Regions from separate parts of the Bacillus sp. SORGH_AS_0510 genome, predicted to be linked through region 2. Evidence: predicted binding sites of a transcription regulator. Region 2 holds the regulator's gene; the other holds the start of a gene.
What was found. Region 2 encodes Rex, which represses fermentation and respiration genes when NADH is low (regulators of the CRP and FNR family bind a similar motif). Its sites were predicted from a motif close to TTGTGAAATATTTCACAA; they were not measured.

Region 1 (3,599 bases), 1.7 Mb from region 2:
GTCGTTATGAACCCTTCTAATCGACCGGAGCCCTGATTTTCTTAACGCTTCAGTCGTTATGAACCCTTCTATACGACCGGAGCCCTGATTTTTTTACCCCTTCGGTCGTTATGAACCCTTCTAATCGACCGATGGCCTGATTTTTTTAGCCCTTCAGTCGTTATGAACCCTTCTAATCGACCGAAGTCCTGTTTTTTTATGCCCTTCGGTCGTTATGAACCCTTCTATACGACCGGAGCCCTGATTTTTTATGCCCTTCGGTCGTTATGAACCTTTCTAATCGACCGAAGACCTGATTTTTTTACCCCTTCGGTCGTTATGAACCCTTCTAATCGACCGAAGTCCTGATTTTTTTACCCTTTCGGTCGTTATGAACCCTTCTATACGACCGGAGCCCTGATTTTTTATGCCCTTCGGTCGTTATGAACCTTTCTAAACGACCGAAGTCCTGATTTTTTTTGCCCTACAGTCGTTATGAACCTATCTAAACGACCGAAGTCCTAATTTTTTTACCCCTTCGGTCGTTATGAACCCTTCTAATCGACCGGAGTCCTGATTTTTTTAGCCCTTCGGTCGTTATGAACCCTTCTATACGACCGGAGCCCTGATTTTTTATGCCCTTCGGTCGTTATGAACCTTTCTAAACGACCGAAGCCCTGATTTTTTTTGCCCTACAGTCGTTATGAACCCTTCTAATCGACCGGAGACCTGTTTTTTTTACCCCTTCGGTCGTTATGAACCCTTCTAATCGACCGAAGTCCTGTTTTTTTAACGCTTCAGTCGTTATGAACCCTTCTAATCGACCGAAGACCTGATTTTTTTACCCCTTCGGTCGTTATGAACCCTTCTAATCGACCGAAGTCCTGATTTTTTTAACGCTTCGGTCGTTATGAACCCTTCTAATCGACCGAAGACCTGATTTTTTTACCGCTTCAGTCGTTATGAACTCGTCTCAACGACGGAAGCTCAAATTTCCCTTCCCCTTCTCCCATTAACCTCTAATTTGCACTTATTTTGGCATTCTAAATGACATCTAATTGGACATGAATTTTCAATGTAAAATATGTATTTTTACTCAAAAAACACTTTAATAATGGACTGCCAATACTAAAAGAAATGGACATTAAACCTTGATATAACAACAAAAATGGCATGCGTCAATTCACATGCCATTTCATCTTTCAATTTGTCTTCGTGCACCCCACAAGTGAACCCTTTACTAGCATTCCGAGCTTATCTTCTATTATTTTAATGATGATGGTGGATACCCTTTGAAGGATTTGTAATAAGCCATTCTTCTTTTGGTACGTGGAAGAATTGAATCCAGATATTATCTAGATACTCATTATTTTTTTCAATAATAAAGTCAATTTCCTTATCGGATTTAATTATTTCATCCTTTTCTGTAGGAGTATCGAGCATTAAATCGTAGTGTGCATGATCTCCGTGGATGCTTGTTACATATATACGAAATAATTTTCCTTGTGCTTCCTCTTGATCTAACATTTTATTCAATGCTTTTGCAGCATTGCGGTTAATTTTGACTTTCATTATATGCTCTCCTCTAACTATGTATTCACCTATATTATCCCACGAATGTAATAAAATAGACAACTATTATTGCAGGAACCTTGTAACAACGCCATTTTCCATTTTATCTCAATATTAGGCTTTTAAATCCTTAACAAATTTGTCACAACTTTTTTCAAAAACCTATGTTAACATCACATCTATGTTGTTAATATTGTGTTAAGGAAACAAACACACCAATAGTTATTATTTAATAATTAATTTAATTATTGTTTTTTGTTTTTATGAAAGGGCATGACTCTAGCAAAGTTTGTGAATGAATTCACGAAGAGATTGTGAAAAAACGAACAATTATTGGAGGGGAAAATCTCAATGTTTAAAAAGAAATACTTCGTTCCATTATTAGCTCTACTTCCTGTACTGCTTTTAAGTGGATGCGAACCAAATATGCTTGTTTTCGAGCCAAAGGGTCCTGCAGCGAGAGATATTCTTGACTTGATCAATTGGTCGCTCATCTTCATGCTCCTTGTGGTTATTGTCGTTTTTGGTTTATTTGGATATATTATCTGGAAATACCGTGCAACACCTGAAAATAAAGATTACGAGCCACCTGAAGAACATGGCAGCACAAAATTGGAATTTATTTGGACTGTTATTCCTATTCTGATCGTAATTGCTTTAACCATTCCAACAGTTACAACGATATATAAACTTGAAAAACCACCTGTTGGCTATGAAAATAAAAAACCTATCGTGATCCATGTTACATCTGCCGACTGGAAATGGATTTTTAGTTATCCAGAACAAGGTATTGAAACAGTGAACTATGTTAACATTCCTGCAGGTACACCTGTTGAGTTTAAATTAACATCAGCTGGTACTATGCAATCTTTCTGGGTGCCTGAATTAGGCGGTCAGAAATACACAATGAATAAAATGGAAACTCAACTGTACCTTACTGCAGATAAGCCTGGGGAATTTCTAGGCCGTAACACAAACTTCAACGGAAAGGGCTACGCTGAAATGGAGTTTACCGTTGAAGCAAAGTCACCAAAAGACTTTGATAAATGGGTTAAGGACGTTAAAGATAAGGCACCAAAATTAACGGAGAAAAAATACAATGAACTCCTAAAGCCGACACATTTAGGACGTGAAACATTTATTGGTACACATTTAGCTTGGGTTGACCACGCAAAAATGAACTCTAAGACTTATACAAACCCAGAATTATATGAGGTCCATGGCGTCAAAGGTAAGATCTTTAAAGATGAAGAACCTAATGGCGAGTCTATGGAGAGTATGAATAAGAATGAAAATTCTAATGGAGGTGAACACGATGGGCATTAATTGGCATGACTTCTTCATCGTGGGGAACCCTTTAATACTAGGTTCTCAGATTGCTATTGTTCTAACAATGGTAGGTATTGTTGCTGGAGTTACCTATTTAAAAAAATGGAAATGGCTCTGGCGTGAATGGCTTACAACTGTAGACCATAAACGAATCGGTATCATGTACATCATTTCTGGTGTATTAATGTTCTTCCGCGGTGGCGTGGATGGCCTATTAATGAAGGCACAAACCTCACGCCCTGAGATGCAATTTTTAGATGCACAGCACTATAACGAAATTTTCACCACTCATGGTGTAATCATGATTTTATTCGCAGCTATGCCACTTTTAATTGGTTTAATGAACGTCGTTATTCCACTGCAAATTGGTGCACGTGACGTTGCGTTTCCGCAATTGAATGCGCTAAGTTTCTGGCTATTCTTTGCAGGTGCAATGCTGTTTAACATTTCTTTCGTTGTTGGTGGTTCACCAGATGCTGGATGGACAGCCTACTTCCCTCTTGCAGGGAAAGAGTTCACTCCTGGTATCGGTAACAACTATTATGCAATAGCCTTACAGATTGGCGGTATTGGTACTCTGATGACAGGTATTAACTTTGTCGTAACAGTTTTAAAAATGAGAACAAAGGGCATGACATTAATGAGAATGCCGATGTTCACTTGGACATCATTTGTTGCTTCCATTATTATCATTGCTGCTTTCCCAATCTTTACTGTAG
Region 2 (3,599 bases):
TTCCATCCACTGTCCCGAACCCATTACTTTCAAACTCTATGCATTCCACATCACTGTGTACCGTACCGAATCCATTCAATGTGACCTGGTGAAATGCTCCACCGTTCGAGGCTCCGAAACCATTGATGACTAAGTCTCCTCTATCCTTCGTATCCATGTATATTCTCCTTTATAGTAATTTAGCCTTGATCTCTTCCATGCAGGACATCAGGGAAAGCTGGACGACCACTTTTGTCCCCTGATCAAAATGAACCGCTTCCGCGTTGATTAACAACAGACACGTTGACACGCCAAGCTTGCGCGTAATGACTACTTCACAGCTTTTTTGTTTAATGATTGCAGCATGCTCCTTTAATACCTGTAGCAGCATTTTTCCCTCATCCAAATTAATTTCGCCGGATTGCAGCAGCTTCTCTAAGACGAATACCTCAAGCATCCTGTTAATCGAAAACGTTTGGCTGCCTTTTTCATTCTCTAAGTAAAAATTCATTACACTTATCGAAACAATGTTACGTTTCACTAACTCATCCTTATCTAACTGCAGGTCTGAAATATTCGGTGAAAACATGTCTGCAAGTTCATCAAGTGAAAGATTTTCCTTCATTGTTTGAATTTTATTAATGCGCTCCAGAATCTTTTCTTTTGGAAAAAATGTCTCCTGGCCGGTAAAGGTTGATTTCCGGATGAACCACTCCTCCGGAATAAGGTCTTTACGCTTCCACCTATACAACTGTCCATACGAAATTCCCGCCAATTCTAATAGGTCTTTTTTTGAGATTAACTCCTCACTCATGATAAAAACCCCTTTCTGATTAACAATGTAACATAACACTGTTACGTTTGTAAAGTTATAATTTACAATTTTATGTAAAAAAGGCTTTTTTTAATGGGGTACCATTCTTTGAATAACCGGAAAACCTCCGCTTATCTATTCCTAAATGAGCTCGATTTTGCAAATAACCGGAAAAACTCCGTTTATTCGTTACTCTTCTAAGGGAGCAATCCAAATTAGCCAGCTTCTTCGTAGTATAGCTTTGATACAAAATGAACATTATTTCCCTTTTCCTCCATAACAACAATGGTTACGTAAACAGAAAAAATAAAAGGCCTTCTACGAAGCAAGTTTCGTAAAAGGCCTTACCTAGTACTATTCATCTGTATCTTCTGTTGGATAGTGTTTTAAAAAGTAAACCAATGATTGCAGTTCCACGGCTAGGTCGATATGATGAACCCGGATGGATGCCGGCACATTTAACCTGGCTGGCGTAAAGTTTAAGATTCCTTTCACTTCCGCCTTCACAAGTCGGTCTGTAATTACTTGTGCAACCGGCGCTGGAACTGTTAAAATGGCTACTTGAATATCGCTGTTTTCCAACACCTTCTCTAGGTCATCCAAATGATAAACCGGAACTTCCCGAATTTTCGTCCCCATTTTTTCTGGATCGACATCAAAGGCAACCTCAATCTTCGTGTTGTTATTCTTCAAAAAGTTATAGTTTAAAAAGGCCGTCCCTAGATTACCTACTCCAATTAACGCAACCTTTGTTAATACATCTTGATCCAGCGTTTTCTGGAAAAAGGTTAACAAATAGTTTACATTATAGCCATACCCCTTCTTACCTAAAGCCCCGAAATAGGAAAAGTCACGGCGAATTGTTGCCGAGTCCACCTTTACCGCTTCACTTAGTTCTGCGGATGAAACTCGTTGTTTACCGGAAGTATGCAGGTTCTTTAAAAATCGATAATAGAGGGGCAGCCGCTTGGCTGTCGCCTGTGGTATTTTCATTGTTTCGTTACTCATCTTCTCCCACATCCCATGAATGGTTTTCTTACATCTTATTTAACCTGACCATTTCTCCTAAAATCACCGTTTTTGCCGCCTGTTTTCTCCACTAAATAGGTTGGTCCAATGACCATCCCTTTATCAACTGCTTTACACATATCATAGACAGTTAGGGCACAAGCAGATGCAGCTGTTAGCGCTTCCATTTCCACACCTGTGCTCCCTTTTGTTTTCACTGCTGCCTCAATATGTAATTGAAAATTTCCTGTTTGCTCCTCTTCCCACGCAAAAGAAATATTAACTCCTGTTAGTGGAATAGGATGACACATCGGAATGAGATCCCATGTTTTTTTAGCCGCCATAACAGCCGCCACTTGGGCAACAGCTAAAACATCGCCTTTTTTCATCTCATGATTGGTGATCTTGTCAAAAATCTCTTTACTTACGGTTATGCTAGAATGAGCAATGGCAGTTCGCGCCGTTTCAGGTTTGTCACTGACATCCACCATTTTCGCTCTGCCTTCTTCATTAAAATGCGTAAATTCGGCCATAAAAAAATCCTCCTATCAAAAAATAATACACTATTTTCCCTTTTATGTGTGTGAAACTTTGAACGAATGAAGCAATTTTTTATCAGAAGAGGCACGGGAAGAGTCCGAGTTATTGCCGTCATTCCGCTAATACGGTACACTAGTCCTAAGTAATAGAGGTGAAAAATATGATTTTATTACAAGTCAATCAATTACAAAAATACTATGGTGCTGACCTTATTTTATCGAATATAAAGCTAGAATTACAAACAAGAGACCGCGTGGCTCTTGTCGGCCGTAACGGGGCTGGAAAATCGACACTTCTAAAGATTATTGCCGGACATTTGTCCCATGATGGCGGAGAAATTATCAAGCCAAAGGAAGTAACGATCGGTTATTTAGCCCAAAATACAGGATTAGAATCCAATTTATCCATTTGGGATGAAATGCTGACCGTTTTTGAACCACTTCGCCTCATGGAAAAATCTCTTCGCCAGCTGGAAGAACAAATGGCAGACCCCGCTGTGTTTGAAGATGCCGTCAAGTATGAACGGGTTCTTAAAGAATATGATACCCTTCAAGTAAAATTTAAGGAGCAGGGTGGATACCAGTTCGAGGCTGACATTCGTTCCGTTCTCCATGGTCTAAACTTTCAAGACAATTCCCTCATGATTGCTAGTTTAAGCGGAGGGCAAAAAACCCGGCTTGCTTTAGGGAAACTGCTGTTAACGAAACCTGATATTTTAATTTTGGACGAGCCTACCAACCATCTGGACATTGATACCCTTTCCTGGCTCGAACAATATTTGCAGGGATATGATGGCGCTATTTTAATCGTCTCCCATGACCGTTACTTTCTAGATAAAGTCGTGAATCAGGTCTATGAAGTTTCCCGCAAGCAAATCCAACGTTTTCCGGGGAACTACAGTGCGTACCTTGACCAAAAAGCGGCCAATTATGAACGGGATATGAAACTGTATGAAAAGCAACAGCAAGAGGTAGCGAATCTGCAGGATTTTATCCAACGAAATTTAGCGCGCGCCTCAACAACGAAACGGGCACAGAGCCGCCGGAAAAAATTAGAGAAGATGGAGTTAATGGACCGCCCTCTTGGGGATGAGAAGTCCGCTACCTTCTCTTTTGAAATTGAAAAACAAACGGGGAATGATGTATTAACCGTCGATTCACTAGCGGTTGGTTACGAGGGCGATAAAGTGTCTGAGGATATCTCCTTCCGTGCCTTTAAGGGTGAAAGCATTGCCCTTGTCGGCCCGAACGGAATCGGT

Region 1: qoxA (cytochrome aa3 quinol oxidase subunit II) is a predicted target of Rex. The motif match lies at 1,841-1,858, and genes of this name have one in related genera.

The regions. Positions count from the first base shown of each region.
Region 1 covers NZ_JAUTAU010000001.1:3,169,093-3,172,691, forward strand. Annotated here, with positions in the region: gene QE429_RS16285 (iron-sulfur cluster assembly accessory protein) at 1,249-1,551, opposite strand; gene qoxA (cytochrome aa3 quinol oxidase subunit II) at 1,903-2,877, shown strand; gene qoxB (cytochrome aa3 quinol oxidase subunit I) at 2,867-3,599, shown strand, end outside.
Region 2 covers NZ_JAUTAU010000001.1:4,819,638-4,823,236, forward strand. Annotated here, with positions in the region: gene QE429_RS24335 (polymer-forming cytoskeletal protein) at 1-157, opposite strand, end outside; gene QE429_RS24340 (YhbD family protein) at 170-793, opposite strand; gene QE429_RS24345 (redox-sensing transcriptional repressor Rex) at 1,148-1,801, opposite strand; gene moaC (cyclic pyranopterin monophosphate synthase MoaC) at 1,837-2,334, opposite strand; gene QE429_RS24355 (ABC-F family ATP-binding cassette domain-containing protein) at 2,502-3,599, shown strand, end outside.